3 regions of the Agathobaculum sp. Marseille-P7918 genome follow, and region 1 is predicted to be linked to each of the others. Evidence: riboswitches for the same ligand, from Rfam matches in the RefSeq annotation. Region 1 holds a riboswitch; each other region holds the start of a gene.
The links. Region 1 has a riboswitch for thiamine pyrophosphate ahead of thiS (sulfur carrier protein ThiS). Riboswitches for the same ligand answer to the same signal wherever they lie in the genome.

Region 2: it holds a riboswitch for thiamine pyrophosphate, as region 1 does, so the genes downstream of both, thiC (phosphomethylpyrimidine synthase ThiC) here and thiS (sulfur carrier protein ThiS) in region 1, are expected to answer to the same signal.
Region 3: it holds a riboswitch for thiamine pyrophosphate, as region 1 does, so the genes downstream of both, thiD (bifunctional hydroxymethylpyrimidine kinase/phosphomethylpyrimidine kinase) here and thiS (sulfur carrier protein ThiS) in region 1, are expected to answer to the same signal.

Annotation. Positions count from the first base shown of each region.
Region 1 covers NZ_CAXTXI010000004.1:139,153-149,828, forward strand. Annotated here, with positions in the region: gene ACESSO_RS07575 (hypothetical protein) at 1-477, shown strand, start outside; gene ACESSO_RS07580 (hypothetical protein) at 538-1,077, shown strand; gene thiH (2-iminoacetate synthase ThiH) at 1,166-2,356, opposite strand; gene ACESSO_RS07590 (thiazole synthase) at 2,585-3,349, opposite strand; gene thiF (sulfur carrier protein ThiS adenylyltransferase ThiF) at 3,382-4,017, opposite strand; gene thiS (sulfur carrier protein ThiS) at 4,022-4,216, opposite strand; TPP riboswitch at 4,284-4,386, opposite strand; gene dinB (DNA polymerase IV) at 4,475-5,704, shown strand; gene ACESSO_RS07610 (PLP-dependent aminotransferase family protein) at 5,710-7,119, opposite strand; gene ACESSO_RS07615 (AEC family transporter) at 7,208-8,149, opposite strand; gene ACESSO_RS07620 (MarR family winged helix-turn-helix transcriptional regulator) at 8,151-8,615, opposite strand; gene ACESSO_RS07625 (ATP-dependent helicase) at 8,798-10,676, shown strand, end outside.
Region 2 covers NZ_CAXTXI010000005.1:97,517-108,192, forward strand. Annotated here, with positions in the region: gene ACESSO_RS08950 (hypothetical protein) at 1-546, opposite strand, end outside; gene ACESSO_RS08955 (hypothetical protein) at 844-969, opposite strand; TPP riboswitch at 1,170-1,275, shown strand; gene thiC (phosphomethylpyrimidine synthase ThiC) at 1,549-2,853, shown strand; gene ACESSO_RS08965 (hypothetical protein) at 3,183-4,019, shown strand; gene ACESSO_RS08970 (hypothetical protein) at 4,243-4,380, shown strand; gene ACESSO_RS08975 (DegV family protein) at 4,445-5,335, shown strand; gene ACESSO_RS08980 (polysaccharide deacetylase family protein) at 5,430-7,241, shown strand; gene ACESSO_RS08985 (D-alanyl-D-alanine carboxypeptidase family protein) at 7,378-8,871, opposite strand; gene ACESSO_RS08990 (hypothetical protein) at 8,861-9,100, opposite strand; gene ACESSO_RS08995 (hypothetical protein) at 9,137-10,180, opposite strand; gene ACESSO_RS09000 (YabP/YqfC family sporulation protein) at 10,270-10,527, shown strand; gene ACESSO_RS09005 (sporulation protein YqfD) at 10,546-10,676, shown strand, end outside.
Region 3 covers NZ_CAXTXI010000001.1:67,448-78,123, reverse strand. Annotated here, with positions in the region: gene treP (PTS system trehalose-specific EIIBC component) at 1-125, opposite strand, end outside; gene ACESSO_RS00395 (GntR family transcriptional regulator) at 425-1,174, shown strand; gene ACESSO_RS00390 (peptidylprolyl isomerase) at 1,210-1,863, shown strand; gene ACESSO_RS00385 (LysR family transcriptional regulator) at 1,924-2,808, opposite strand; gene ACESSO_RS00380 (flavodoxin family protein) at 3,031-3,570, shown strand; gene ACESSO_RS00375 (carboxymuconolactone decarboxylase family protein) at 3,592-4,359, shown strand; TPP riboswitch at 4,385-4,488, shown strand; gene thiD (bifunctional hydroxymethylpyrimidine kinase/phosphomethylpyrimidine kinase) at 4,579-5,370, shown strand; gene thiW (energy coupling factor transporter S component ThiW) at 5,377-5,886, shown strand; gene thiM (hydroxyethylthiazole kinase) at 5,883-6,710, shown strand; gene tenA (thiaminase II) at 6,774-7,445, shown strand; gene ACESSO_RS00350 (ABC transporter ATP-binding protein) at 7,446-8,201, shown strand; gene ACESSO_RS00345 (ABC transporter permease) at 8,198-8,947, shown strand; gene ACESSO_RS00340 (ABC transporter substrate-binding protein) at 8,979-10,001, shown strand; gene ACESSO_RS00335 (DegV family protein) at 10,202-10,676, opposite strand, start outside.

The DNA.
Region 1 (10,676 bases):
TTGGTGTCCGTGCTGGGTGAGGGGGAATATCTGCCCCATCTGGTTCGTGCCATTCTGGAAAAAGAGGTAATTCCGGCGCGCAACCTGTTCCTGTCCTCTAAAAATCAGGTAGCCTGTCAGGCGGCCGAGGGCTATGATGTGCGCATCTGTGAGGATGACCTTTCCGCTGTGATCAAAAGCGAAATCGTTTTGGTGACAGCGTCCAAGCGCGAAATGCCGACCCAGTTGGCTATGATCTCCAGCAGCTCGCAGAAGCGTGTGGTTGTTACCGTGTGCGATAGCGAAAAGGTCGACTTGGCTTATGTAGCCGATCGCATCGCAGCCGCAACCGAGCTGATTGCCGCCGTGCTGCATCGGGACGAGAACGGAAAGCTGTACGCCACGTATGAGATCAGCCAGAAGGCGCGCCTGTTCCTGCATCAGCCGTGCCGTGATTTGGTCAACGCCATGTGCGAGCGAATCAATGAAATGGGCTGAGTTCTAAAACGGTCAAACCGGGAATATGCTGTATCATGACCTTCCACGAGGGGGAGACGGATGAATAAACAGCATATTCTCGGTTTTTTTGATGATCTGGTGCGCACGCCCGCGTTTCTGTTTCTGTGCGCGATGTTTTTGTGCGGTGCGGTAGCGGGCGGGCTGACCGGTCTGCGTGCCAGCGAAGGGGACAGCGCAGTGGAGCTGACAGCGTTTCTGGCGCAGCTGCCGGGACAGGCACTCAAAAGCGTGCTGTGCGCGCTGTTGTGGATTATGCTTGCGCCGCTGTGTGCGCTGCTGCGGCCAGCACCGCTGTTCCTGTCCGCTGTGGTAGCCGCCCGCGGCTTTGTGCTGGCGCTGACGATGGCGGTCGGGCTGGGACAGGAGGAAGGGGCGCTGCTGTCCCTCGGCATGGCGGCGCTGCCCGCAATGCTGGGCGTGCCAGCGCTGCTGGCCGCCTGCTCCATGGTGTGGCAGAGCGGGGAGGCAATGGGACGGTATTCGCTGCGCGCCTGCCGCGCACCGTTTGCGGTGTGTTTATTGCTGGCGGCAGCGGGTGCGCTGCTGCGCGTGGTCTTTGCGCTGCTGTGGAACATATGACAAGAGCCGGACGCATCTGCGTCCGGCTCCTGTTTATTCGGCGGGACAAAGCTGCGGGGAGAGAAATGCCGCGCTTGCCGGGAGATTGTCATACATACAGGTAGTCCGCCATGACAGGCTGTAAGCCGTGGGCCTCAATGGCCTGATAGACCTCGTCGACCGAGCGGTCGTCCGAAATTTCAAACTGCTCGTCGCCCTTGTCCTCGCCCGAGTGGCCGCCGATGCCGACGTCCACGCCCGCCGAAATCTTGGTTGCGGCGATGCCGATGATGTTATCGCGGAAACCCGCGCGTTCGCGTGTCGAGATGGTGATGGACGCGAACGGCATAAAGATGCGGTAGGCACACACGACCTGCAGCAGCTGCGGTTCGTGTACGTCCTTGGGATTGATTTTGTCATTGTTGATAATCGGACGCAGACGCGGGCAGGAGAAGGCAATCTCCGCGTGCGGATATTTGCGCTGGAGGAGGTAGGCGTGCAGGCCGGTAGCAAAGGCATCTTTGCGGAAGTCGGAAAGGCCCAGCAGTGCCGCAAAGCCCACACCGCGCATGCCGCCCATCAGAGCGCGCTCCTGCGCGTTCAGGCGGTAGGGGAAAATGCGCTTGTGGCCGCCGAGATGCAGGGTTTGGTACTTATCCGCATCATAGGTCTCTTGGAACACGGTGACGTAATCCACGCCGCACTCGTGCAGATAAGCGTATTCGTCAACGTTGAGTGGATAGATTTCGATGCCGATGACGCGGAAGTATTGGCGCGCGAGCTTGACCGCCTCACCGATGTATTCCACTGGCGACATCGTGCGGCTCTCGCCGGTCAGCAGCAGGATTTCCTGCAATCCGGTTGCGGCGATGGCCTGAAGCTCCTGCTCGATTTCATCCATGTCGAGCTTAGCGCGGCGGATTTTGTTGTGGCAGTTGAAGCCGCAATAGATACAGTAGTTTTCGCAATAGTTGGCGATGTACAGCGGGGTGAACATCTGTACCGAGTTGCCGAAATGCTTGCGCGTCTCCATCTGTGCGCGCTGCGCCATCTGTTCCAGAAACGGTAAGGCGGCAGGGGAGAGCAGCGCGGCGAAATCCTCGGGCTGGAGCACATCGCGGTTTAAGGCACGCTGTACATCGGCGGCGGTGTAGGAATCCGCATCGTAGGCGTTCATGCGGGAGATGACTTCGTCTTGAATCTCCGAGCCGATGTTGTCCATGCCGGGCTGATAGGCCATGTGGTCGGTCTCGGCGGTGATATATTTTGCGGAGATAACCTCCGATTTGTTTTCATACATGACAATAATCCTTTCTTGGTTTGTGCTTCCCCCAAGGCGGTGCGGGCAATGCCGCTGCGCGCGGCGGGCGCATAAGAAGGAGACAACCTGCGGTTTTCCCCTTCTTGTGAATCAACCGCTTTCCCTTCAGGGCGCGCTGCGCGCGCAAAGCAGAGTTCCGGTTTTTGCTTGCCGCCCATTTTACAGAATCAGAACAGCAAGGGCGGTTGCCACCCCAGAGGAGGTGCCTCAGTCGCGCAAAAAGCCTGTCAGCGGGGAGGATGCCGAGGCGCACTCGCGCACACGGCCCAAACCGGACAAATAAGCCGTGCGGCCGGCCTCGATTGCCTTTTTGAATGCCTCGGCCATCGCCGGAATATCGCCTGCCGTGGCGATTGCAGTGTTTGCCATCACGGCGGCCGCACCCATTTCCATCGCTTCGCACGCCTGCGACGGCCGGCCGATGCCTGCATCCACGATGACCGGCAGGTCGATTTCGTCAATCAGAATTTGAATGAACTCGCGCGTGGCAAGTCCCTTGTTGGTACCGATGGGTGCGCCGAGCGGCATCACGCAGGCCGCACCCGCGCTGACCAAGTCGCGCGCAACGTTCAGGTCGGGATGCATGTACGGCATGACGACAAAGCCCTCTTTTGCGAGGATTTCGGTCGCGCGGATGGTTTCCTGATTGTCGGGCAGCAGATATTTACTGTCGCGCATGATTTCGATTTTGACAAAATCGCCGCAGCCAACCTCACGCGAGAGCCGCGCGATGCGCACCGCCTCGTCCGCGTTGCGTGCCCCCGAGGTATTAGGCAGAAGAGTGACTCCCTTGGGGATATAATCGAGGATGTTCGCCGTGCCGCCTTCGTTGGCGCGGCGCAGCGCGAGCGTGATAATCTGTGCGCCTGCATTGTGTACGGCGGCGTTGATTAAATCGAGCGAATATTTGCCTGAGCCTAGAATAAAGCGGGAGGTGAATTCGTGTCCGCCCAGAATCAGCTTATCTTCCATGGTTGTTCTTCTCCTTTATGTGAAAAGTTGTGTTAAGGTTCGGTATGTCCGAGCAGCAGACGCAGCACCATAGTGGCTTGCTGCGCAGCGCAGACGGCGACACGCGGCGCCATCAGTCCAATACCGTCCGCAATGTCGCTCGTTCCGTCGCCGCAGACGTACAGCCGACCGAAGCGGCGCTCGGTGCGCATCAGGTTTGCTGAACCGCAGCCCGCCATGCCGCTGCCCGAAACAATAGGCGTGTCCGGCAAACGCTCCAGCAGTGTTTCAATCAGCATGGCTTTTTGGTCAGCGCGGTCGAATGCTTCGCAGACAACGTCGCAGCCTGCAAACAAGCGCGCGGCGTTGGCCGGGACGATGCGTTCAGTGTGCGGTTCGTATTGCAGATAGGGGTTGATGGCTTCCAGCTGTTCGAGCAGCGCCAGCGTTTTGGGGATGCCGATGTCCTTCATCGTGTAGTGCTGCCGGTTGAGGTTACTGATTTCCACCGTGTCGAAATCCACCAGCACCAGCCGTCCCACACCCAGCCGCGCCAGATGCACGGCAATGTTGGAGCCAAGTCCACCCAGTCCTGCGATGCCGACTGAAGCGTGGTCGAGCTTTTGCTGGATGTCCGCGCCGTGCCGCTCGACGAGCGCGGCGTGCAGTTCTTCTTTGGTCAAATGCATGCTTTCAGCCTCCGCCGACAAACTGCACAATTTCAATTACATCGTCCTCGTGCAGTGTCTCTTGTGAAAAGCGTGTGCGCGGCACAATTTGTCCGTTGCGCTCGACCGCGACGCGCTGCGGGTCGTTTCCGCGCTGCTCCAAAAGAGACAGCACAGTCATACCCGCGGAACAGGTACACGCCTCGCCGTTTATTTTCATAAAATCCCTTCTTTCAGGAAATAAAAATACCCCGGTTTCACCATGCGGTAAAACCGGGGCATTGAGTTTTTGCGATGCGACAGCTTCCCTACGATGGTGCTAACCAACAGGTTCAAAAGGTTAGGCTCTCGCCCTCTCAGCCGCTCATCACGGCACCCTTGCTTGCAAATCCAGTATAGACCAGTGAAAAGTGGTTGTCAAGGCGCAAATTCTCTGCTACAATAAAAGAAAACAAATGTTCGATGGGAGGGGGACGCCGTGGAGCGCACGATTTTGCACTGTGACTGCAATTCGTTTTACGCATCGGTCGAGACGCTGCTTGACCCGACGCTGGCGGAAGGGCCGAGTGCGGTCTGCGGCGACCCGGAGAGCCGCCACGGCATCATCCTTGCCAAAAACGAAAAGGCCAAGGCGTTCGGTGTGCAGACGGCGGAAACCATCTGGCAGGCAAAACGCAAATGTCCTGACCTGCGGCTGGTCCCGCCGCACCGCGAGGAATACGTCAAGTATTCGCGCCGCTGCAACGAGTTGTACCTGCAATATACCGATTTGGTCGACCCATTCGGCATTGATGAATCCTTTCTCGACGTGACCGGTTCGATGCACCTGTTCGGCACGGGCGAACAGATTGCGAACGAACTGCGCCGCCGTATGCGCGAGGAAATTGGGCTGACGATTTCGGTCGGCGTGTCGTTCAACCGTGCGTTTGCCAAGCTCGGAAGCGACTACAAAAAGCCGGATGCGACGACTGTCTTTTCTCCGGAGAACTTCCGGGAGCGCGTCTGGCCGCTGCCGGTTAATACGCTGCTGTACGTCGGCAAGCGCGCCGCCGCGCGGCTCGACGGGCTGGGCGTGCATACGATTGGTGACTTAGCCGCGTGTGAGCCTGCATTTGTGCACGGTATTTTCGGCAAGCAGGGGGATATGCTGCTGCGCTATGCCCGCGGCGAGGATGATGAGCCGGTGCGCTCGTTCTATGCCGAGCGCGAGGTCAAGAGCGTGGGCAACGGCATGACCTTTGCGCATAATCTGCTGGGCGAAGAGGCGTGCCGCATGGGATTGACCGCACTATGCGACAACGTCGGCCGCCGTCTGCGGGCGCGCGGGATGGTGTGCCAGACCGTGCAGATTGGCATCCGCGACCCGGAGTTTCACAACCGTTCGCGGCAGATGACGCTGGCGCAGCCGACCAACTCCACCCGCGTGCTGTTTGAGACGTCGCTTGCGCTGCTGCGCGCGCATTGGCCGATGGATAAGCCGGTGCGGCTGCTGTCGGTCACAGCGGCTAACCTGCTGTCGGAAAATCAGGCTTGTGAACAGCTTTCCCTGTTTGACAGTCCGCAGCAGACGCAGACACGGCAAAAGCAGCGCGAACTGGATAAGACCGTGGACGCATTGCGGCAGCGGTTTGGGAACCGGTCGGTCATTTTTGCAAATTCTGTTCGTAAACCAAAGGAAAACGGGAAAAAAGATGAAAAAGAGCCATGATTTTATCATGGCTCTTTTTTCGTCCACGCCTGACGCAGCAGTGCTGCGGCCTGGTTGATTTGCGCCTCGGTCATACCGGCGTAACCGAGCACCAGCGTCGCCTTGGGCGGCTGAACCGGTGGGGTGTAATAAGCGGACAGACCGTACACCCGCACGCCGACGGCCGCGGCCCGCTCCATCAGCTCACGTTCCAGCATGCCGTTTCGCATGTGCAGCAGCAGGTGCAGGCCCGCCTCCGAGCGGGATACCTCATGCGGCAGGTCGGCCAGTTCACGTGCAAGCGCCGCCAGCAGCGCGTCGCGCCGCGCCTGATATACCTTGCGGCTGCGGCTGATGTGCCGCTCAAAGGCGCCGGTGCGCAGAAAGGCCGCAAGTGTGTGCTGCTCGAAGCTCGGCACGGTGGATGAGTAGAGTGAGAACCGCTCGCGGTAGCGCGCCATCAGCGCGTCCGGCAGCACCAGATAGCCGATGCGCAGGCCGGGCGCAAGACTTTTGGCAAAGGTGTTCACATACACGACCCGCCCCGCGCGGTCAAGCTCACCCAGCGCGGGGATGGGACGCGAGGCATAGCGGAATTCGCTGTCGTAGTCGTCCTCGATGATATAGCGGTCGGGCGCAGCGGACGCCCAGCGCAGAATCTCGAGCCGCCGTGCGGCGGGCATGACCGTGCCGAGCGGGAAGTGATGCGAGGGAGTCAGGTACACGACCGATGCGTCGGACGCGGTCAGTGCGTCCGCGCGCAGACCGCTTTTGTCCAGCGGCAGGGGACGTACTGCTGCGCCGCCCGCGGCAAAAATCTGATAGAGTTTGCGGTAGCCCGGATTTTCCAGACCATATACGCGGTCGCGTCCCAAAAGCTGGATGACCAGCTGCATCAGGTATTCCGAGCCTGCGCCGACCAGAATGTTGTCGGGCGAGACGTTAATGCCGCGGAAGTCGTATAAATAGCGCGCGATTTGCTCACGCAGTTCGGGTGCACCACAGGGGTCGGTTGCGCGCAGCAGCCGGTCGGAATATTCGCTCAGCACGCTGCGGCTGAGCCGCGCCCATGTGGAAAATGGAAAGCAGCCGTTGTCCACAATATTGGTGCGGAAGTCGTAAAGATAGTGCTGCTCTTCCGCGGGGGATGGCTGTACCGCGACACGGGGCGCCTGCGTCTGCGCGGGCACGGCAAGCTGCGGCTGCACGAAGTAGCCGCGGCGCGGCGCAGAGGCGAGATACCCTTCGGCCAGCAGTTGTCCGTAGGCGGTTTCCACCGTGATTTGGCTGACATGCAGGTTAGCGGCGAGCTGGCGCTTGCTGGGCAGCCGGTCGCCGCCTGCCAGTGCGCCCGACATGATATCCGCGCGCACCGCACGGTATAGCTGTTCGTACAGCGGGGTCTTGCTGTGCGGGTCAAGATGATAGGTGAGCATAGCAGATTCCTCCGTATCGCCTGCGGAAAGAAAAAATCCCTCCAAACTGGCATTGCTGTTTTTACAATACCAGTATGGAGGGATAATGTCAAATCAAACCTGCCGTGCGCAGGATAAACAGGATAGCGGTGAGTGTGACAGCACTCAGCGCTGTGCTGAGTACAACGATGGACGCAGCCAGAACATGGTCGCCGCCCATATTTTTGGCCATTACATAGCCGGATACCGTGCTCGGCGCGCCGCACAGGATGACCAGCGCGACCATTGCCTGGTCGCGGAAGCCCATCCACGCCGCAATGGGCAGGAAGATGACCGGCAGCAGAATCAGCTTGATAAAGGTCGCAGCGCAGGTCGGGGCGAGCTTTTTGATGGCCTTGGCGCCCTCGAAGCCTGCACCGATGCTGATGAGTGCGACCGGCGTGGCGCAGGAGGCCAGCATATCCAGCCCCTTGGACAGCATGGGCGGGAAATCCACTTGCAGCAGCGAAAACGGCAGGCCTGCCAGAATACCCAAAATGATGGGATTGGTGATGATGCCGCCCAGCGTGCGTGACACAATGCCCTTGCGCTGAGCGTTTTTGGCGTCCGGCGCGGTGACGGTCAGCACCAGCACCGAAAAAATGTTGTACAGCGGTACGCTTGCGACAATCATCAGCGGCACCAGTCCCGCGTCTCCGTACAGGTTTTGCACGAACGCCACGCCCAAAATCGCCTGTGAGCCGCGAAACGCGCCTTGTGTGAACGCGCCGACCATGCTTTTATCCGGCAACAGCTTTGCCGCGCCGAACCAGATGGCAAAAAAGTAAACCACCGTGACGCCTGCGCAGAACAGGAAGAACCGAAGGTCGAACTGTTCGGTGATGCGTCCGGCCGCGATGTCCCGGAACAGCAGAACGGGCAGCAGCACCTTGAACGAAAGCCGGTCGAGGTCGGCCAGTGTCTGCTGCGAAAAAAAATGCCGGCCGCGCAGCACGCGGCCCAGCAAAATGATTGCAAAAATAGGGACGGTTGCGTTGAGGCAGAAAATCAGATTATCCGTTGTATTCCCCTCCTACGGCGGATTCCTCCTGCCGGAAGAAATCCTGCAATTTTTCCAGACTCTGCGCGAGTACCGCCGCCTGTTCGGGCGACAGTGTTTCCATCACGGACGCAATCATGCGCTCATGAAATGCCTTATGATATTCATAGGCGGCGCGGCCTTTTGGCGTAAGCGTGATGTTGACCACGCGCCGGTCGGTGCTGCTGCGTGCGCGGCTGACCAGCTCCTTGGCCTCCAGCTTATCGCAGGCAACGGTCAACGTGGCGAGCGTGACGCCGATAGACCGGGCGACCTCGCTCATACGCACCGGTTCCATCGCCCCGATTTTTTCGATGATATGAATTTCCGTAATCGAGATGGCGCTGCCCAGACCACCTGCCATGGCGCGCTCCTCGATTTTGTTGATGCGGCCGAATACGTCGACCAGAAAGGAGTTGAGCTGTTCCGCACTGGACATATTCGCACCGCCTTTCTGATAATTCGCTAAGCTAACCTAAATATTAGCATAGCTAAGTGAAAAAAGCAACAAAAAGCCGCCTGCTTCGACGACAGAGCGGTTTTGCTTTTTCTGTTGAGTGCAGCGGCGATTCATTGTATAATGAAGAAAACAAATGTTCTATCAAGGGAGTGGGGGACAGGATGGATTTGCTGCAAGGACTGAATCAGGCCCAGCGGGAGGCGGTCACCGCGACGGAGGGCTTTGTGCGCGTGATTGCGGGAGCCGGTTCGGGCAAGACCCGCGCACTCACCCATCGGTTCGCCTATCTGGTGTGTGAGCTGGGGATTCTGCCGGGGAATATCCTGTGCGTCACCTTCACAAACAAAGCGGCGGCCGAAATGCGGCAGCGCATTCATCAGCTGACCGGAGATAACGACACCGGCCTTATCAACACCTTTCATGGCTTTTGCGTTTCGGTTTTGCAGGAGGACAGCAATGCGGTGCAGTATCCCAAGAGCTTTCTGGTGCTGGATAATGCGGATATCGATGCGATGCTGCAAATCATCTATGAAGAACGCGGACTGACGCTGCGCAACATGACCTTTTCCGCTGCACGGGATATGATTGAGATACGCAAGCTGTTCAAGGACCCGACGTATTACGAGGATATGATTACCTTGCCGCTGGATACCTTGCGGGAGAAGTACGAGCGGGCGACCTCGACCACGGATATCATTTTTTACGGCTATTTATATCAGGAGAAAAAGTGTTTTGGGCTGGATTACAATGATTTAATCAAGTTTTCGCTGTATATCTTCCGTGAGCATGCGGATATTCGGCGCAAGTGGCAGCAGCGGCTGGAATACATTATGATTGACGAATTTCAGGACATCGACCAGCTGCAATATGAGCTGATGGAGGTGCTCTGCGGATATCACAAAAACCTGTTTATCGTAGGCGACCCCGACCAGACGATTTACACCTGGCGCGGCGCGAACGTCAAATACCTGCTGGACTTTGACAAAGCGTTTCCGGGCACGAAAACCATCATGATGATGCAGAATTACCGCTCCACACCACAGATTTTGGCGGCTGCGAACGCCCTGATTGACAAAAATCAGCATCGCATGAAAAAGGAGCTGCTGGCCACGCTGCCGGACGGCGCGCCGGTCCTGTGTCACTTCGCGCAGACGCAGGAGGCGGAAGCCGCGTGGATGGCGGAGGAGATGCAGCGCCTACACGAGGAGGGTACGGCGTACCGGGACATGGCGGTGCTGTATCGGGCGCATTATGTGACGCGCGCGGTGGAGGAAGTGCTGCTGCGGGAAAAAATTCCGTATACCATTTACAGCGGCGTGCAGTTTTTCAGTCGCATGGAAATCAAGGATGCGCTCAGCTATCTGCGCATGATCGTCTATCAGGATGACTTGTCCTTCCGGCGCATCGCTAATGTACCCAAGCGCAATCTGGGCAAACGGCGCATGGCCTTTTTGCAGGAGTACGCGGAGCAGCACGGCTGCACATTGTATCGCGCTTTGCAGGATAATATCGAAGATGCACTGTTCAAAGGCACGCGCGCACGGCAGTTTATGTCGCTTGTGCAGTCCTTTGCAGAGGGGTATGAGGGACGGCCTGTGTCCGAAGTTTTGTCAGCGGTGCTCAACGCAAGCGGCTATGAAGCCATGCTGCGCACCGAAGGCAGTCAGGAGCGGCTGGATAATCTGGCGGAGCTCAAGCAGTCGGTCTATCTGTACGAAACCACCTGCGGCGAGGAGTGTACGCTCGAGCATTACCTGTCCCATGTGGCGCTGCTGACCAACAGCGATACGGCAGAGCAGGGGGACAAGGTCAAGCTCATGACCGTGCATGCTGCCAAGGGACTGGAATTTCCCTATGTGTTTTTGTGCGGCATGAATGAGGGGATTTTTCCCTCGCGTAAGGTGCGCACGCTGCCGGGGATGGAGGAGGAACGCCGTCTGGCATTCGTGGCGCTCACGCGCGCGGAGCGGCGGCTGTATCTGTCCGAGGCGGACGGCCGTAACTTTGACGGTTCGCCGCGGTATCCGTCGCGGTTTGTGC
Region 2 (10,676 bases), on a different contig from region 1:
TTGGTGGAGCATGGTCTTTTCCTCTGTTGTGGCATACCGCACATAGCCCGTGGGCAGCTCCTCGCCGGGGCGGAGCATGAGATAATCGTCAAAGTAGATGCAGACATAGGTGCCGTCCTCCAGTGGAGCCAGATAGTAACCATTATATGAGCCAGATGCCAAGAATCTCAGCAGGAAACGCCTTGCCAGGCCAGTGGGATAGGCCACGGGGATATATTCGGAAATGATAGCCGTCTTCTTTACCCCGCTGTTGTGGTGGGTGTGCTCTCCCGCATACTCTGAATCCCGCAGACGCAATAGGGGACACCGGATCAGGCTCTCTTTGGACACCGTGGCTGGAGTACTTTGAAAGAAGAAGTCCTCCACATCTGCCTGAGTATGTACGACAGAGACAGATTGATCCGGTGTCTGCCCTTGTTCCGTTCCCGTCCCGGATCCTAGGTCATAAATCCAGCCCGTGGGGGCGCTCATCATCAGCCATGCACCAAAGACGACTCCTAATACAATTTTCAGAACAGAAGTAGGGGAATATTTGGGGTGCTCCATTGCTTGATCCTCCTCGTTCTTTTCCCATCTCTGGACGAGTTGTGCAAAGGTAGGAAAGTTGACCAAAAAATGCGCTGCTAAAAAAGGAACGCCAATTAACCATTATTAAGGGCATGACAAAACTCGGAGCTACATAGTCATAGGTCCGCTTGCTTGTTTAAGGATGGCAGATACCATAGCGTTTGTCACCCTTACTGAATTACATTTTAAGGATATTATAGCAAATACATGGTGGTATGCCAACTATTTCTTTGTCTGGACAAGAAATGCACCGCATGCACCATTTTCAAAGCAGTTTCAGGGGGTGCCGATGGTGGCCAGCAGTTCATCATTGGTCGCCGCCAGATGATCAACCGGACAGATGGCAGCCCGCCGCATGGTTTGCCGGAGAAATTCGGACAGTTCAAAAGCAATGCTTTTCATGAACACTTTTCAAATTCTTTCAAAACTCTCTTGTGAAAAGTTGAAGTTGGGTGTATAGTATAAAAGGCTTAAGGCTTATGCAATAAGCTGAGAGGAAGGTATAATCTTTGACTCCTATACCTGATACGGATAATGCCATTGTAGGAATCACAGCTTGATTTTCGGGGGTATCCGTAATAGGATGCTCTTTTCTTTTGTAAATTGAATACTAAGGGAGCTTGTGTTACAGGCTGAGAGGAAGGTATAACCTTCGACCGAGAACCTGATTTGGATAATGCCAACGTAGGGATGCCTGATATAGCTATATCGGGAATAACAGCAGTGTTTTACGGAAGCTACCAATAAAGGTGGTTTCCGTTTTTTTTATTGCATTTTGGGAGGTGTGAATAATGGTAAAAATCAATGGTGAGCTTTTCGATGTAGCCGGAAATATATCCATGCCAACGCTCAATGTTGCTGTGACCTCGTAAATGCAGGCGCGGCATCTGTGGAAAAGGTTCTGAGCCGATGTGGTATGCTTTTGATCCGAATTTTTTTTAGATTTTCAAAATAAATATCTCCTTAAAAGGAAAATAAATTATGAGAAACTACACAACACAAATGGATGCCGCAAGACGCGGCATCATCACCCCCGAAATGAAAGCAGTTGCGAAAAAGGAATACCGTACAGAAGAAGAAATTCGTGAACTTGTCGCCAAAGGAAAGGCTGTCATCTGTGCCAACAAACTTCACACCTGCATCAATCCTAATGGTGTAGGCTCGATGCTGCGCACCAAGATTAATGTAAACTTGGGCGTATCCCGTGACTGCAAGGACTATAATATTGAGATGGAAAAGGTTATGTCGGCGGTCAATATGGGTGCAGAAGCAATCATGGACCTGTCCTCCCACGGCAATACACAGCCTTTCCGCAGAAAGCTGACAGCGGAATGCCCCGCTATGATTGGTACGGTTCCTGTATATGACAGTGTAATCCACTATCAGCGAGACCTTGCAACCCTTACAGCAAGGGATTTTATCGATGTGGTAAAGCTTCACGCAGAAGACGGTGTTGACTTTGTTACGCTCCATTGCGGAATTACCCGTAAAACCATTGAGCAGATTCGTAAACACAAGAGAAAAATGAATATCGTTTCCCGTGGCGGCTCCTTGGTCTTTGCGTGGATGAGTATGACCGGTGAGGAAAATCCCTTCTACGAATACTATGATGAAATTCTGGAGATCTGCCGTGAGTATGATGTGACGATTTCACTCGGTGATGCTTGCCGCCCCGGTTGTCTTGCCGACGGAAGTGACGTTTGTCAGATTGAGGAACTGGTTCGCCTTGGGGAACTGACCAAACGTGCATGGGAAAAGGATGTGCAGGTAATGGTTGAAGGTCCTGGGCATATGCCAATGGATCAGATTGAAGCCAATATGAAGATGCAGCAGACCATTTGCATGGGTGCGCCTTTTTATGTGCTCGGCCCTATTGTTACCGACATTGCGCCCGGATATGACCATATTACCTCTGCCATCGGCGGTGCAATTGCCGCCGCTTCCGGTGCCGCTTTTCTTTGCTATGTGACTCCTGCCGAACACTTAGCTTTGCCAAATGTGGACGATGTGAAGCAGGGCATCATTGCTTCTCGCATTGCGGCTCATGCAGCGGATATTGCCAAGAAAATTCCGCACGCAAGAGATATTGACGATGCCATGGCAGATGCACGTCGTACCTTTGATTGGGAAAAGCAATGGGAATGCTCCATCGACCCGGAAACCGCAAAGGCAATACGTGATAGCCGTGCCCCGGAGCACGAGGATAGCTGTTCTATGTGCGGCAAATTCTGCGCAATCAGAAGCATGAATAAGGCGCTGAACGGCGAGTATATTGATATTCTTTAAATGGCTGTATAAACCATTGTACTCCTTTACGAAAAAGATGCTACAGATACCGTGTTCGCTGTCAAAGAAGCAGTAAAAAAGGTTTTGACGATTTATTGCTTATCGGCGTTGTTGGCGCAAGACTCGTCACACGCTGGTTGATGTTTCAATCCTTCTATATCTTGATTCCCTCAGCGTAAAAGGTACTATCCATATTGATTACTCTGAAATTGAGATAGTGTCGAATATGCCCGTCTATATTGAGATTCTTTTTCATTTTTCTGTTTGCTTAACATGATAGCATATAATCGAGGACTTATTGACATAGGCTACTACCTTCTTTTGGTAATATGAATACCCGATCAGTAGAGTGCTTTCCTTTTAACATCGCCCCGACCGGCCCGACGGGTCCAAGCGGAGCGACTGGCCCGACTGGCCCGAGCGGAGCAACCGGCCCGACTGGCCCGAGCGGCCCAACCGGTCCGACCGGCCCGAGTGGAGCGACAGGCCCCACCGGTCCGACCGGCCCGAGTGGAGCGACAGGCCCCACCGGTCCGACTGGTTCGAGCGGAGCGACTGGTCCGACTGGCCCGAGTGGAGCAACCGGCCCGACTGGCCCGACCGGCCCGACCGGAGCAACTGGCCCGACGGGTCCAAGCGGAGCAACTGGCCCGAGCGGTCCGACTGGCCCGACGGGTCCAAGCGGAGCGACCGGCCCGAGCGGTCCGACAGGAGCCACAGGCCCGGCTGGCACCGGTACGGATGTACAGTTATTGTCTGCCTACTCCACACCGCCGCAATCCGGTACCGGACAAACGCCGCTGCTGTTTGACCGGAATGCGCTGTCCTATGGCACAGCCATCAGTCATGCAGCCAACAGCCCAAGCTTTACCATCAGTCAGCCGGGTGTTTATAACCTTGCATTCAATGGTGGTTTTGCACCTGCGAAAAGCGTCAGTTTCCCGCTCAATCTCAGTACGGTTGCCCAGCTCAATGGTACAGGTTTACCGGGGGCTGCGGCACAACACAATTTTACCAACCCCAACGATGTCGTAAATCTGGCGTTTACTGTACCGTTTGCGGTTTCTTCTGTTCCGGCAACACTGCAAGTGGTCAGTACGGCGAAAGGTTTTTTGTACAGCAATATTTCCGCAACCGTGACCAGAAACGGCAGCATACCGAGCTGAAAGCATGTCGCTTGATGTGTTTGTCTGCCCGCTACAAGACCCGGCTGTTCAATCGGCTGGGTCTTGTGCTGTTTTTTTGAATAAATATGCTGAAAAAACGCGGATTGATTCTGAAATGGGAATAAATAGGTTCGACTTCCCGTGCGAGGTATGCTATACTATACGTATTCCATAAGCATCGACCGGATAAAAAGGCGCAGCATACAAGGAGAAGGGACACGGCATGACAATTTTAACCTGCGAATGTGGAAATGAAATTTATATTATGGATGAAACTCAAGCGACTGCATGGCAATGTGATGCATGTGGACAATGGTATGATTTTTTTTGGTGTGAAAGTAGCGCCGCCCGGGCAAAATGAACCCAAGCCCTCGCCGCATTTGATTAACTGGAGCGCGGGGGAAGATTTGTAAAAGGTGAAGGAAATGATAAATAAACAAAAAATTGCGCTGCTGACGGATTCTTGTGCGGATATTCCGCAGACATTGGTACGTCGGTATGATATCTATGTTGTTCCGCTCAAACTGATTTTCTCGGACGGTGAATATGCGGATGGTGTGGATATTACTCCGACCGAGGTCTATCGCAGACTGCCGCAGGAAATTCCCAAAACGACGCTGCCGGGCGGGGATATGGTAGAACAGGCATATGCACGTATCAAGCAGGCGGGATATACCAAGGTGTTGGCGATTAACCTGTCCGGTGGTCTGAGCGGTACCGGTAATTTGGTGCGTTTGATCGGAGAACAGACTGTCGGGCTTGAGGTTGCGGCATTTGATACGCTGAGCGGTTCTCTGGGTATTGGAATGACGGTACTACAAGCGGCGCGCTGGATCGAAGAGGGATGGTCTTGGAGCGAACTGCTGCGTGCCATACCTGCGTTGATGCGGGATACGCATGTGTTTTTCTGTGTGGATACGTTGGAATATTTGCGAAAGGGCGGACGCATCGGAAAAATTGCGGCTGTAGCGGGAACGCTTTTGCAAATCAAACCCATTATTTCCTTTGCGCCAGATGGGGAGTTGACCAGCGTTGCCAAAATTCGCGGACGTAAGGCTGCGATGCAGAAGATGGTGCAGTTGGCAACAGCGCTGGTGCCGCGCGGCGTACCGTTCAATTTAGCAGTGGCGCACGGGGATGCACCGGCAGAACTCAAGGAGATACGAGAGATGGCGCAGAAAAGCCTGCCCGATTACCTGCATTTGATGGAGGGGGAAATCGATTGCACGTTGGGGGCGTATGTAGGGCCGCATCTGCTGGGCGTTGGTGTGCAGATGCTGACCGATGCACTTTCTGCCGCAGGCAGAGAAAATTAACGGTACTGTAACTTTTGTATTCCGGTTTTAATGCTATAATAAACCAATAGAGAACATATATAATCAATATTAGGTAGGAAGGAATGAACGGAAAATGACATATCAATCGGCGTACCGGACGACTTACCGGCGCCACAGACACCGTCGCCGTAACAGCCACTATGGTGTGCTGATCGCACTGATTCTGGTGGTAATTGTTGCGGTTCCGGTTGCGTTTCACATTGTGAAAGGAGTATCCAGTGCGATTTTTGGTGGGGATCGGAATCAGCTGGTATACCAAGTCGACAATGCGCGTGCATTTACAGATGGCAAAATAGTCGATCTGGGCAATGCAGCGCCATATCGGGACAGCAATGGAAACGTTTTTGTGTCGGTAAAATCGTTGTGTGAGAATCTGGGACTCGAGTTGTCCTGGGAGGAAAGCAACAAAACCTCTGTTCTTATAGAGCAGAAGAATACACTGCGCATACAGGTGAACAGTAAAACCGCGCAGTTGAATGAAGAAACAAAAACCATGTCGACTGCGCCTGTGATGAAAGACGGGACAGTCTATGTGCCGGTGCGCGATATCTGCCAGTTGTTCTCCTGGCAGGTAGGCGAGTTGGGCGCAGATATGGGCGATTTGGTTGTGGTTTCGCAATCGAAAAAGACGTTGGATGATGAAAAACTGGGAAAGATTGCGGATGAAGCACTGTCCGAGCTTGGACCGTCCGAGGCGCAGCTTGCATCCGACAGTGTGCTCATGCGCACGGATTCGGATAAGCTGCAGTATCAAGGCGAGGTCCGGCAGATGAAGGAAGAGGGCGAGTCCCGCAGTGCAGCTGTGGTAGAGCGGGATGGACTGCAATATGTGCCGCTCAGCGCAGCGATCACCACACTGGGCGGAACGGTCTCCTCCGATGGGGATAGTGAATGGACAGTAGAGTATAACGGCATTCAATCGACGGTGCACGAGAACGGTAAAACCAAGGTAAACGGGGATCGTGTGCGCGGCGATGATATCAGCGCCTTTACGGATGGAGACAGCGGACGGTTTTACGTATCCGCGCCGTTGTTTGCCGCAGTGATTGGCAAAGAGTATACAGCATTGGATGATGGTTCGTTTGCTTTTGCCGTTACCTCGCTGGATGGCTTTGACAGCCAGAAGGCTTATCTGTCCGGTCAGACGAGCGGACTGACACAAGCGGTCAATGTGAACGTGCCGGATGCAGACGTGTATATTGCGTTGACGTTCGACGATGGACCGACCGGTGCAATCAATGGCTATCCGAATGGACTGACGGCATATTTGCTGGATGGACTGAAGGAACGCGGCGCGCATGCGACATTCTTTATGGTCGGTGACCGTGTCAATATGTTCAGCAGCACTCTGCCGCGGCTGGTGTCCGAAGGACATGAGCTGGGCAACCACACGATGACGCATCCGATGCAGCATCTGACTGGGTTGAATAAGGATGGCATTCAGAAGGAGATCTCATCCGCAACGAGTACCATCAAAGAGAAGGCGGGACAGCCCCCCACGGTATTGCGTCCCGTTGGCGGCGGCGTCAACAGCGATGTTAAGGCGGTTGCCAAGGAACTGGGTCTGCCGATTATCAACTGGAATGTAGATACGCAGGATTGGAAAAACCGCAATAAGCAGAGCGTACACGATGCTATTGTGAATGCGGCGGATGGATCGGTGGTTCTGATGCACGACCTGTATCCGACCTCGGTGGAGGGTGCATTGTCAGCCATTGACGACCTGCAAAAACGCACGGATAAAACCTATGCGTTTGTTACGGTTTCCGAGCTTGCGGCGGTCAAGGGTATTACGCTGGAGCCGGGTGTTGTGTATAACGGTTTGACCGACAAGGTTGCGCAGCAGATTGCGGACGGCACATATGCGCCGACGGAATTTACCTGATTGCAAAGTAGTTAAATCAAAATCAATTTCAGCTACCAGTACGGCATCATGCCGTGCTGGTAGCTTTATTTGCATAAAAAACAGGCAGATGCTTTGACATCTGCCTGTTTTTTATGGTGTTGATTGAAGTGATACATTATCTGCGACGTCTGCGCTGATAATTGGTGTTTTCATACCGTGAGCGCAGGTTCTTGCGCTGTTTGCGGCGGCGCATACCGCCAAAAGTCAGATTGAACAGAATATATAATACGACAAATACGGCCAGCACAATCAAGATGACCTTAAATACAGTGCTTTGGAAGAAGTTGCTCAGTTTATCGGCGTAATAGAGTACGGGGCTCCTTTCCACATCGCTGAGCGCCACCAGCTCGACTGTGCCGTAGTCCATACCGTTGTAGGAATAGGTGACGCTGCCAATCACATCGCCTGCTTTGATGGGAGCATCTACGCTTTCCGGTGCGGTGATGACAGGGTCTTGCGTGAGCGCCTCGATATCCAAATTCTTGGGTACAAGAGCAACCAGATCATTTTTTGCCGTCAGCACCAGCTTGTCCGTATCGGTGGATAGATCCACTTTAATCTGTTTGATGGTATCGCCTTGTTTGACAAGCGTTTTGGAGATGAAGTTTTCAAAGCCCCATTTGCATAAGGCGGAAGTATCGGTGAAGCTGGCTGCAATTTCGGGATATTCGGTCGAATGGTCATCACAGCCCATGACAACGGAATACAGCTTGGCGTCGCCATACTCTGCATAGCCGACGAAACAGTTACCTGCCTGCGAGGTATGGCCGGTTTTGATGCCCTGACAATACGGATAAGCGTAGGGGGCATACGAACTGAAAATCAGCATGTTGGTCGTGTAGATGATGCGTTCTTCGTGCATGTTGGTCTTGGACATTTTATACTGCACGGTGTTCACAATGTTGGCAAAGGTTTCATCTTTCATGGCCTCATAGCCAATCTTGTACAGGTCGCGTGCGGTGGAGTAGTGGTCATCCTCGTGCAGGCCGCAGGGATTGGAAAAGTGGGTGCCTGTGCAGCCAAGTTCAGCAGCGCGTTCGTTCATCATATTGACGAAATTTTCATAGGTCCCGCCGACATGTCGGGCAAGCATGTAAGCCGCCTCATTAGCCGAGGGCAGCATAAGCGCATATAGAAGATCCTTGACTGTAACTTGCTCGCCTTGTTTGATGCCTGCGTTTGAGCTGTCTGCGGTGACATTTTCAAAGTCAGAGGCTTCGGCGGTGACTGTCTCATTGAGGTCGGTCACGTTTTCAAGCGTGAGCAGTGCCGTCATGATTTTTGTGGTAGAGGCCGGGTAACGACGCTCGTCCGCATTTTTTTCGTACAGTACCATGCCGGAGTCCGGGCTGATGAGCAGTGCTGCTTCAGCGTTAAGCGTGGGCGCGCCGGGCGCGGCGGCAATGATGTTTGCGTTATCCGCTTGGCTGGTGCTATCCGTGTTTTCTGTGTCCGTGCTTTCGGTATCACTGCCAGTATCTGTGGTATCGGAAACCGTGTCCTCATCCTCAGGCGCAGCAAAGGCCTGCGGCAGAGGAGCGGCAGCGAACAATAAGATAAAGCACAGGACAAATGCTGTGAGTCGGTTTCGCAGTATATTATTTTTCATTGGTATCCCCCAGTGAGAAGTCAGCGTCGGTGAAATGGCCGCGCAGAGCCGCAGGCTTGGGCGGCACACGGCGCAGGGGGTCGTATCGGAACGCACGGCAGTGATCCGTGCCGTCTACCACGCCGCGTCGACGGCAGGCAATACGCTGACCATCAGCCAGCGGTGTGCCGTGAGAGCAATAAGTACAGCGTGGTTCAATATTTTTGCGCAGCAGCTTTTTCAGCTTCATGCGTCAGATCACTCCAATCCAATGTTCTGTGACCCATTATATCTTATTTTTCGCTTTTTTTCCAGACCAAATTGTAAACAACATTAAAAGCAATATCAGGAAGAAAACTGGGTAGTGACGTTGCTGCAGTGCATTATCCACCGGCGCGAACGCCGGAAGTGCGGTAGGAGAAATGCGTGTCAGCAGTGCAGTCAGAGCGGCTGCCATGGCGCCGTGCAGCAGTTTATTGGCCGCAAAGTTGTCCATGGGCAGGCCGGCAGGTTCAGCCACTGCACGCGCCTGAAACTGTACGGCCAGTCCGCCGAAGCCCAGCAGGAAGGAGACGAGTGTCAGCTTCACGCCGTCAGGAAACGGCAATGCGCGGAGTGCATCCAGACCGGAGGTCAGCTCCAGCATGCCGGAGAGTGCATTGCCGTAAGGAAGATGCGACAAAATTGGCTGAACCAGCTGTAGCAGCACACAAAAGACAGTCAGAAAGGCGGTGACGGTCAAGGCGGTGGCAGCTGCCTGCTGTACCGCAGCGCAAAAAACGGAGGAAAAGCTCTGGTGCGGCGTAGTGTCCGGTGTGTATGGTGCTGCACCTTCAGCGGTGGCCTGTGCCGGACGCGCAACCAGCAAACCGGTCAACAATGCGGTGAGTATGTGGATGCCGTACAGCATCGCACCCGTTCGCGCGCTGCCGAAAATCCCGAGACCGGCAAGACCGATGCAGAAACCCGGGCTGGCACAGTTGCAGAAGCTGTTGACTCGCGCTGCGGTATCGCGGGAAAAAGCGCCCTGCCGCAGTAAATCGACCGTGGTCGCCGTTCCAACCGGATAGCCGCCGGTCAGTCCGAGAATGACGGCGGGCGCGGCAGAAGGCGGCAGACGGTACAGGCGTGCGAGCGGACGTGCGGCGGGACGGGTGAGCGCTTGCGCCAGTCCGCTGCGCACCAGCAGACCGCTTGCCAGAAAAAAAGGAAACAGCGCGGGCAGCGCCTGCCCGGCGGCCAGTGATAGACCATCGCGCACGCCGTCGGCACAGGCGGCGGGAAACAGCAGGAACGCTGCAAATAAAGCGAGGGATAAAAAGAGTTTCATGCACGCACCTCCGATGCATCAGGATATGCAGCGCTGTCAAGTTTGATGCTGTGGGCGCATACAATAACCCGAACGGAGGAGGGACGCACATGGCGCATGAGGGGTTGGGCGAGCTGATCGACGATCTGCATGGCTTCCGGCCGCGTGTGGAGATCATCGGTAACAGCCGTGTGGTGGTGGAGAATCATCGCGGTATTCAAGAATATGAGCAAGGGCTGCTGCGGGTTAAATGCAGCGGCTGCGAGGTGCGTATCGTGGGAGCGGGACTGGAGCTGACAGCGCTTTCGCTTGACGAACTGGCGGTTACCGGGACGATTGTATCGGTGGAATATACGACGGCGGGATGACGGAAAGGGGATGAAATTATGCTTGCGCGGCTCTGGCGTCTGGCGCGCGGACAGGTGCGCGTACGCGTGACAGGTGCAAGCCTGCCGCGCTTTCTCAATCTGTGCGCCGAGAAGGGTCTGATGCTGCGGCGGATGGAGCGAACGGCGTG
Region 3 (10,676 bases), on a different contig from region 1:
TCGGCTTTTTGGGGATCGACAAGTACAAAGCGCATGCGCGTCATGCAATGTGAAACTGCTTGAATATTTGTCTTTCCGCCGATCTTTTCGAGCAGCGTCTGGACGTCCTGCTGGTACTTTCCCATGAATCTTCCTCCTATTGATTTTCTTTCCGCAACTTGTTTAAACAAGTTATCTCTTGAGGATAGAATACCGCTTTATGAAACGGAAAACAAGTGGATTCTTTAACAAAAAAACTAAAACTTTTTTAGGTGTTCTGTCAAGTAAAATGGATAAAATGACGGTAAAGAATCATTAAATTCGTGCAAAAAGCTGATGTGAATATATGATGATGCGGTATTTTAATTTTTATGTCGGAAGGTTTTATTAATACGGGGTGTGTGTTATAATAAATAAATCAGTTTATTCTGCAGAGAGGTGCGTCATGCCGAAGGCAAAATATGAACAACTGTATCAGATTCTGAAAGAAAAAATCGAATCCGGTACATATCCGCCGCAGGAAATGCTGCCGAGCGAACATACGTTAATCGCTGAGCTGGGGTGCTCGCGCAACACGCTGCGCCGCGCCGTGAGCGAACTGGTGCGGGAAGGCTATGTGCAGACCATGCAAGGCAAGGGGATGCGCAATATCTTTGAGCCATCCCAGCAAACAACATTTACATTGGGTACGATTGAGACATTCGGCGAGTCTGCGGCACGCAACCAGAAGCGCGGAACAAGCAGAGTTCTGCTGTTTTTGCCGGTGACAGCGGATCGGCAGCTTGCTGATAAGACTGGCTTTGCGGAGGGGACGCCGCTGTTTTACATCCAGCGTTTGCATTATCTGAACGGAAAACCGCTGATTTTCAATCACAGTTATTTCCGGCAGAATGTGGCGAAGGGCCTGACACGGGAGATCGCAGAACAATCGATTTATCGTTATCTGGAAACCGAACTGCATATATCTATCATCAATAGTAAGCGCGTGGTGACAGTGGAAAGGGCAACATCGCTTGACCTCCAGTATTTGGATTTGGGAGACTGCAATTGCCTTGCCGTCGTCAGCAGCCAGACCTATAATAGCGACGGCGTGATGTTCGAGTATACGCAGTCGCGCCACCATCCAAACTTTTTCCGATTCCAGGACAATGCAGTGCGGCGTTCGTCCGCACAGGGTAAGCTGGAAGAAAAATAATGGAAAACCGAAAACACAGAAAAAGGAGTAACACAATGAGCAACAGGAAACGTTTTTGGGGCATTTGCGGTATCTTAGCAGCACTGGTTTTGAGCGGATGCAGTGGCGCAGGAGAGCAGAGCAATGCGGCCGATACGCAAAATGCCCAATCGGATACGGCGCAGAGTGAAATTCAAACCGAGGTTGAGAGCATCGGTACGCATCATGCGGAAATTAAGATTCAAGACATGGGCACGATCACAGTCGAGTTGGACGGTGACGCCGCGCCGATCACGGTGCAGAATTTTATGGATTTAGCGGAAAGCGGTTTTTATAACGGCCTGACCTTTCATCGGATCATTAACGGCTTTATGATGCAGGGCGGGGATCCGAACGGAGACGGAACGGGTGGATCTGATCAGACCATCAAGGGGGAGTTTGCTGAAAACGGCGTAAAAAATGATTTGTCGCATACGCGTGGCGCAATCTCGATGGCGCGCGCGCAGGATATGGACAGTGCTTCTTCACAGTTTTTTATTGTCCATCAAGACAGCACCTATCTGGATGGACAGTATGCTTGCTTCGGCTACGTGACCGACGGCATGGACATCGTCGACAAGATTTGCGAGAATACGCCGGTGGAAGATGGTAACGGTACAGTGCTGCCGGATAATCAGCCGGTGATCGAAAGCATTACTATCACCGATTAATAGAATGCAGAAAAACCGTCTCCCATGGGAGACGGTTTTTGCGTATTGGTGTAAGCGGATTCAAGAGATAGCAGCCCGAAGTTGTGCTAAAAAATATTCGGCAGCCTTAGATAGAGCTGCATAGCGTTTCCAGACCAGCGACATGCCCAAGGTGATGTCTGGCGTGAGGGGACGAAAGCAGAGACTGCTGTCGCCGCCGGTGTTGATGAGTTTATCCAGTGTCAACACATAGCCCATGTTTTCGTCGGCCATCAGAGAGGCATTGTACGCCAGATTGTAGGTTGCGCTGATTTGCAGTTCGGACAAGGGTTTTTGTATCCATTGCAGGAAATTCGGAAAGTGAATCATCTGACGGGATAAAATCAGCGGTTTGTCCCACAGATCCTCCGGCGCGATGCAGTCCTTTTGCGCAAGAGGGGCGTCTTTGCGCATCAAAACCCCCCAATGGTCCAGCATGGGCAGCGCTAGTTGTTCATATTTGGAGGAGTCAGTTGTGCCGAGCAGCAAACCAAAGTCGAAAAGCCCTTTGTCCAGTCGGTCAATCAGATCCTGCCCATCGCCGCTGACAACATGAAAATGCACATCCGGGTATTTTTGCTGAATTTGATGAGCCACTCGCGCAATGGCACGAAGCGAGTCTGTTTCGCCGGCGCCGATGAAGATATCACCAGCCATCCCGTGACCGGACTGCCGAATCTCGTTTTCGGTTTTCTGTACCAGGTCGATAATTTCCTGCGCACGCTTGCGAAACAGACGGCCTTCTTCGGTTAGTCCGATTTTATGATTCCGCTTGCCGCGCACCAGAAGCTGCTTGCCAAGCTCTTCCTCCAAATCCTTCAGCTGCCGTGAAATGGTAGGCTGTGTCAGATTCAAATATTCAGCGGCCGCCGAAATACTCTGTTCCTGCGTGACAGCTAAAAAATATTCCAAAACCCGAAGTTCCATGTTTCGCCTCGCTTTCCGACAAGAAATACAGATATGGATGCAAACAGTGTACCGATAATATGCATGCTTGTCAAGCATGAAATGGGGAAAAAGATAAGTATTTGCTATTGGATGATTTTCTTTTTATAATAAAAGGGAAAGGAATGCATGATGACCGGAAAGAAAGAGTGTGCCTGAAAATAGGAAGAATAAACGATAGGCGCATGACGGAGGAACAAAAAAATGGGTAAAAAAGTTTTGGTTGTGGCGACCAGCCCGCGGAGGAACGGAAATTCCAATCACCTTGCCGAGGCATTTGCGAAAGGCGCAGCGCAGGCAGGGCATCAGGTAGAAACAGTCTATTTATGCGAAAAAAACATCGGGTTCTGCCGGGGATGTTTGTTTTGTCAGAAAACCATGCGCTGTGTTATCCGCGATGATGCAGATACAATCGTACATCAAATGGGGGCAGCGGACGTATTGGTGTTTGCAACACCGATCTATTACTACGGCATGAGCGGCCAGATGAAAACTATGTTGGATCGGGCAAATCCGCTGTTTCCATCTGACTATGCCTTCCGTGATATTTATTTATTGACTGCGGCGGCAGAGGACGATCCGGAAACGCCGGAAGGTGCAGTGCATGGCTTACAGGGTTGGATTAGCTGCGTTGAAAAAGCACATCTGGCAGGCAGTGTGTTTGCCGGCGGTGTAACGAACGAAGGGGAAATCGAAGGCCATCCGGCGCTAAAAACTGCGTTTGAGATGGGAAGCAGAGTATAACAGGAAAGGATGCGTATTATTATGGCAGTCAAGCAGACGGCGGGACGGGATTCGTTGGGTGAATTTGCCCCGAAATTTGCCGAACTCAATGATGATGTGTTATTTGGGCAGGTGTGGAGTAGGGAGGATAAGCTCTCGCTGCGCGACCGCTCTTTGGTGACGGTAGTGTGTTTGATGGCACAGGGATTGGTGGATTCTTCGTTCCAGTATCATTTGACCACGGCAAAGCAGAACGGTATCACCCGTGCGGAAATTTCAGAAATTTTGACGCACGCAGCGTTTTATGCAGGATGGCCTAAGGCGTGGGCAGCGTTCCGGATGGCAAAAGAGGTTTGGATGGAAGAAGAGCAGGCAGCGGACGGCAAAGCCGCGCATCAGAATGAAATGGTGTTTCCCATCGGTCAGCCGAATGATGCGTATGCACAGTATTTTATCGGGCAGAGCTATCTGGCACCGGTATCGACCGAGCAGGTTGGAATCTTCAATGTGACCTTTGAACCGGGCTGCCGCAATAACTGGCATATCCATCACGCGGATAAGGGCGGCGGACAGATTCTTGTTTGTGTAGCCGGTAAGGGCTATTATCAGGAATGGGGCAAGCTTGCAGTAGAACTGCATCCGGGAGATACGGTCAATATTCCGGTGGGGGTGAAGCACTGGCACGGAGCTGCACCGGATAGCTGGTTCTCCCATCTGGCAGTGGAGGTACCGGGTGAAAACGGCAGTAACGAATGGCTGGAAGCGGTGGATGACACGGCATATGCAGCCGCATGCAGACAGAACGCTTGACAAATGTTCCAACAAGTGCTAACTTAATATAAAGCAAGGGAGCTTCCGTAGGAGGCTGAGAGGAGGTTTTGACCTCGACCTTACCTGATTTGGATAATGCCAACGTAGGGATGCTGGTACAAGCTGGAACCGCACGCAGGTGCGGGCATTTTCGGACGCGAAAGGACATCCTGATCGGGATGTCCTTTTTTCATGCAGAAATGACAGGAGGAAACGGGAATGAAGAAAGTACTTACCATTGCAGGCTCGGACTGCTCGGGCGGTGCGGGCGTGCAGGCGGATTTAAAAACGATGGCAGCGCACGGTATATTTGGTATGAGTGTCATTGTGTCAGTTGTGGCGGAAAACACCGCTCGTGTGATTGACATTCAGGACATCAGCCCTAAGATGATCGAGGAACAGATTGATGCGGTGTTTGAAGATATTGTGCCGGACGCAGTTAAAATTGGAATGCTGTCCTCGCCCGCGTGCATGAAAGCGGTTGCGGGCAAGCTCGCGCAGTACAAGCCGCAGCATGTGGTCATTGACCCGGTGATGTTTGCCAAAAACGGTGACGCGCTCATGGACCCTGCTTCAGTCGGCACACTGATTGAGACAGTGCTGCCGTTTGCAGATATTCTGACGCCCAATATTCCCGAGGCGCAGTATATTGCGGATATGCATATCACAACGCCTGCGGATATGGAGGAGGCGGCGCGCCGCATCCATGCGAAGGGCTGCCGCAACGTACTGGTCAAGGGCGGAAAGAACATGGCGGGTGCGGTAGACGTGCTGTATGACGGCACAGACTTTCACCGCTATGAAATCGTGCAGCTGGATACCACCAGCACGCACGGCACGGGCTGCACACTGTCCTCGGCGATTGCATCCAATCTTGCACTCGGGTATTCCATACCGGAGGCAGTGGAAAGAGCAAAGGCATACGTGACCGATGCCATTCGCCATGCGCCCGGCTTTGGAACCGGCTGCGGGCCGCTGAATCATTTTTGCCGCATTTTCTCGGAGGAGTGAGTTGCTATGCAAACAAAATCTGTTCGTAAACTGACGATTGCGGGCTTTCTGGTGGCGGTGGTCGTAGTTGGCAGCCTATTTTCCATTCCTGTTCTGGGCGCGAAGTGCTCGCCTGTACAGCACATGGTTAATGTGCTGGGAGCGGTCCTGCTCGGACCGTGGTATGCTGTTGGCATGGCGTTTGCCGCCTCGCTCATCCGCAATCTGCTGGGACTTGGCAGCCTGCTGGCGTTTCCTGGCTCGATGATTGGCGCATTGCTGTGCGGCGTTGCATATAAACTACTGCCCAAGCTGCCAGTTGCGTATGTCGGTGAAGTGTTCGGTACGGGTGTTCTGGGCGGCATCGCGTCTTATCCGATTGCGGCGGTGCTGATGAATAACAAGGCTGCGGCGCTCTTTACCTTTGTACCGTCTTTTCTGGTATCGACCGCAGTGGGGGCTGCGATTTCTGTTTTGGTTTTGGCGGCACTCAAGCGCACGCAGGTATTTGGCGAACTGGAGGGTGCGCTGCGGTGACGGAAAGCCTGAAACAGATCGTATTGCATACACAGTCGCTCCGTCCGATGGTGCATTCGATTACCAATAATGTGACGATTAACGATTGTGCAAATATCATCCTTGCGGCGGGCGGCACGGCCATCATGGCGCAGGATGAGCGTGAGGTTGAGGAAATTACCGCACACGCCGACGCACTAGTGCTGAACATGGGCGCGCTGCGCGCGCAGGAAGCCATGCTGCTAGCTGCACGTACATCCAAACGGCTGGGACATCCGGTTGTGCTGGATCCGGTCGCGGCAGGAGCAAGCCGTCTGCGCAGTGAAATGTGTGGCCGTTTGCTGGCTGAAGGGCTGGTGTCGGTCATTCGCGGCAATGCATCCGAGATTCGCTCGCTTGCAGCGGGACAGGAGAACGCCGCAGGCGTGGAAGTCGATGCACTCGACCGCGTAACCGAGCAAAATCTTGCCGAATCTGCTGCATGGCTGCGTCAGTTCAGCCAGCAGACCGGCGCAGTCGTCATGCTGACCGGCGTGATTGACCTGATAACCGATGGACAACGTACCGCGGTGCTGCGGGGCGGCAGTGAGCTGATGGGCCGGATTACCGGTGCCGGCTGCATGCTCACGTCGCTGACCGCACTGTATTGCGGAGCGAATCCAAATATACCTTTTGAGGCCGCTGTTGCGGCGGCGGAGGTGATGAATCATTGCGGAGAACAAGCGCAGATGCGCGTGCGTAAAGAGATGGAGGGCACCGCTTCCTTTCGCACACGCCTGATCGACGCAGTCAGTCTGCTGACGGCGGATGATTTGGCAAACGCATATCAAATTCAACTGATTTAAGAAAAACAACAAGCGCTGCCGGCAATCTGCCGTCAGTCCAAGTCATTCATTGGGGGTACCACCTTGAAAAAAAACCAAACAACCGAGAGACTGCTTGACGCGTCCCGGGAAATATGGGCGGGTTATCTGAACCATCCCTTTGTCCGGGGCATTGCAGACGGCAGCCTTGCTGTAAACAAATTCCGTTTCTATCTGTTGCAGGACTACCTGTATCTGTTCGATTACGCTAAAGTATTCGCGCAGGGTGTGGTTAAGTCCCGCGAGCCTGAAATTATGCGCACTTACGCATCTTATGTGGCCAGTATTTTAAACGGCGAAATGGAAATCCATCGCGGTTATATGGCGCGGCTGGGCATCACTGAGGCGCAGGCAGAGTCCGTTAAGCCCTCGCTGAGCAACCAGTCCTACACCGCTTATATGCGTGCAGTCGCGGCTGAGGAGGGCCCGGCGGAAATTATGGCGGCGGTGCTGTCATGCGCGATTAGCTATGAGTACATCGCAAAGTGGATTGTCAAAAATTATCCGGATGCAGAAAACCATGATTTCTATGGAGAGTGGGTGCGCGGCTACGCCAGTGAAAGCTACGCTGCGGAAAATCACCGTCTGATTGCGCTGATGGAGCGTCTGAGTGGGGATTATACCGAAGAACAGCTTCAGCGGTTGACCGACATTTTTGTCGCTTGCTCACGTTATGAGGCAATGTTCTGGGATATGGCATGGAACGAGGCGATGTAAATGCTCGAGTTTCAAAACGTTGTATTCCAATATGACAGCGAGGATTTCAACATCATCGACGGCTTGTCGTTTCATATTATACCGGGCGAGTTTGTGTCGGTTATCGGCCCGTCGGGCTGTGGCAAGTCCACAATCTTTCGGCTGACCAATCAGCTTTTATACAAAAAATCGGGCGAGATTCTGGTAGGCGGGGAGAAGATTGATGGGCGGCGCGGCTACTGCGGCTACATGCCGCAGCGTGATCTGCTGTTCCCATGGCGTTCGGTACGCGATAACCTATGCCTGCCCATGGAGATTCGCGGCGGTATCAGCCGCGCAGAAATGGTGCAGCGTGCAGATGAGACATTGGCGCATGTCGGTCTGTCCGGCTGGGGCGATAAGCGGCCGGATGAGTTATCGGGTGGTATGCGGCAGCGTGCGGCTTTTGCACGTACTCTGCTGACTGGTTCCGAGCTTTTGCTGCTGGACGAGCCGTTTTCTGCACTGGATTTCCTGACACGTATTGCTATGCAGGAGTGGTTGCTTGACCAATGGGAGAGCGATCACAAAACCGTGTTGTTCATTACGCATGACGTGGAGGAGGCAATTTTTCTGTCCAGCCGCGTGCTGGTAGTAGAGGAAACACCAATCCACCGTCTGGTGTCGTTTGATGTGCCTGCGCCGTATCCGCGCACCCGTGCATGCTTGACAGAGCCTAAAATGCTTGCGCTGCGCGAGCAGCTGATCGCTCTGCTGCGGCGGGAGGTGGCGGTATGAAAAAGAATGCCAATCTGCCCGCGCTGCTGTTCCTGTTTGCGTTGCTTGTCGTTTGGCAAGCGGGTGCAATGGGCATGAATGCGGCCTATATTTTGCCATCGCCGACGCAGATTCTGGTGCGCATGTGGGAGCTGCGCGGTCCGCTGCTGACCGCTCATCTGCCTGCCACTTTGCTTTGCACGGGCATTGGTCTTGCAATTTCGATTGTGTTGGGTCTGCTGCTGGCCGTATGGATGGACGCCAGCCCGGTCGCAGAGAAAATGCTTTATCCACTGATTGTTGCTTCGCAGACTATCCCGACGACGGCACTCGCGCCGCTCTTTGTCCTTTGGTTTGGCTACACAATCTGGAGCAAGGTGCTGGTTACTGTGCTGATTACATTTTTTCCGATTGCCATTACGGTGTTTGACGGCTTCCGATCGGCCAGCACGGATATGATCGACATGCTCAAAACCTTTGGCGCGGGCAAACGAGAGATTTTTCTCAAGCTCAAACTGCCCGCTGCGCTGCCGTATTTCTTTTCGGCCATTAAAATGGCGATTCCGCTGTCTATCATTGGCGCAGCGATCGGCGAGTGGCTGGGCGCACAGGCAGGATTGGGCTATTTTAGCCGTCGCATGATGACGCAACTGGACGGCGCAGGCGTGTTCGCGCCTATCGTGCTGCTCAGCGTGGTGGCAATGGTGGCAGTGGCGATTGTGTCGTGGATTGAGAAAAAAGTTGTCACTTGGCGCGGAAGTTTATAACAGAGATACAACAGAAAGGAACGGAACATAGATGAAAAAGAAATTTTTTGCCGCGCTGGCGGCATGTGCGCTGTTGCTGAGCGGCTGCGCAGGCGGTCAGACGGCCGGAAATAAAACGGAAAATGCAGAGAATAGTAACGGCGATTTGCGCGAATTGACCGTTGTGCTCGACTGGTATCCGAATGCGCTGCATGCGTTTTTGTATCAGGCGGAGCAGGCCGGTTATTTTGCTGAGGAGGGCCTGACGGTTAACATTCAGCCGCCTGCAGGCGTCAATGATGCGATGAGCATGGTTGCTGCCGGCAAGGCGGACATTGGCCTGTATTATCAGCAGGATGTCATTCAGGCGCGTGTCGAACAGAATGTGCCGGTTAAGTCGATCGGTGCAGTGGTGCAGGCGCCGCTTAACATCGTCCTGTCGCTCAAAGAAAAGAACATCACCGAGCCTGCCGATCTGGTGGGCAAGACGGTCGGCTATGCGGGTACTGAGCTTTCCGAGGCGCTTATTCGCAGCATCATGCAGAAAAGCGGACAAGACCCGTCAAGTGTGAAGATGGTTGATGTTGGTTTTGACCTGATGAGCTCGATGGTGACGGGCAACGTCGATGCAACTATTGGCTGTCTAGTCAACCACGAAGTGCCGCAGATGGAGAAGGAAGGCTTCGAAGTCAATTATTTCTTCCCGGATGATTACGGTGTGCCGCAGTACTACGAAGGTATCTTTCTGGCAAACGATGAGATGATTGAAAATGAGCCGGACGTGCTTGCAGGTTTCCTGCGCGCCTGCCAGAAGGGCTTTGAGGATTTCAAGAATGATACGGACACAGTGCTGCAGGTGTTGCTGGACAATCAGGACGAATCTAACTTCCCGCTTGACCCGGATGTGGAAAAGCAGTCCTGCCAGACGCTTCTGCCGCTGATGGAGACTGCAGACGCGCCGTTTCTCAGTCAAAGTGAAACCTGCTGGCAGGAGAATATTGACTGGATGTATGACGAGGGATTGATTTCGACCAAGCCGGATGTTTCCGAAGTTATGGCAACCATTGATTTTTAATTGCTTTTTTATCCGATTTGGATGAGAGAAGGACAAAACAAACAAATTTAAGAATATGCTCCCTGTATGGAAATGGCCTTTGCTGTTTCACATAGAGGGAGTATTTTTGTGCTGAACAAATAAGCGCACAATAAATGGCCGACAGCGAAAGGCTGCCGGCCGAAAGAAAGTAAAAGTATCTGCCGAGTGACACAAAACCTTTATTCCGGTTTTCGGTCACCGCCAAAGAAAAAGGTTGTCAGCACACCGGGACCGGTATGCGAACCAATAACTGTACCGATATAACGAATATCCGATTGCACGCCGCTTTTTTTCAGAAGATCTGCCAGTTTTTGTGCATCTTCCGGGCAGTCGCCGTGACAAATACGGACGATTTGCTTTTTATCGGACATTTCGCGTACGGTTCGATCAGCCAAATACTGGATGGCTTTCTGCCGGCCGCGCACCTTGCCGCATACGCTGAGCTTCCCTTCGTTATCGACCCAGATGAGCGGTTTGATTCCTAGCAGACTGCCGACAACAGCAGAGGTTTTGCTGAGTCGTCCGCCGCGGTGCAGATGGCCCAGATCGTCTACAGTGACCAGATGAATGACATGCAGACGCATTTGCTCGATGGCGGCAGCCGTTATTTCGGCGGTGCAGCCACTGTCGCGCATTTCACGTGCTTTGTCTACG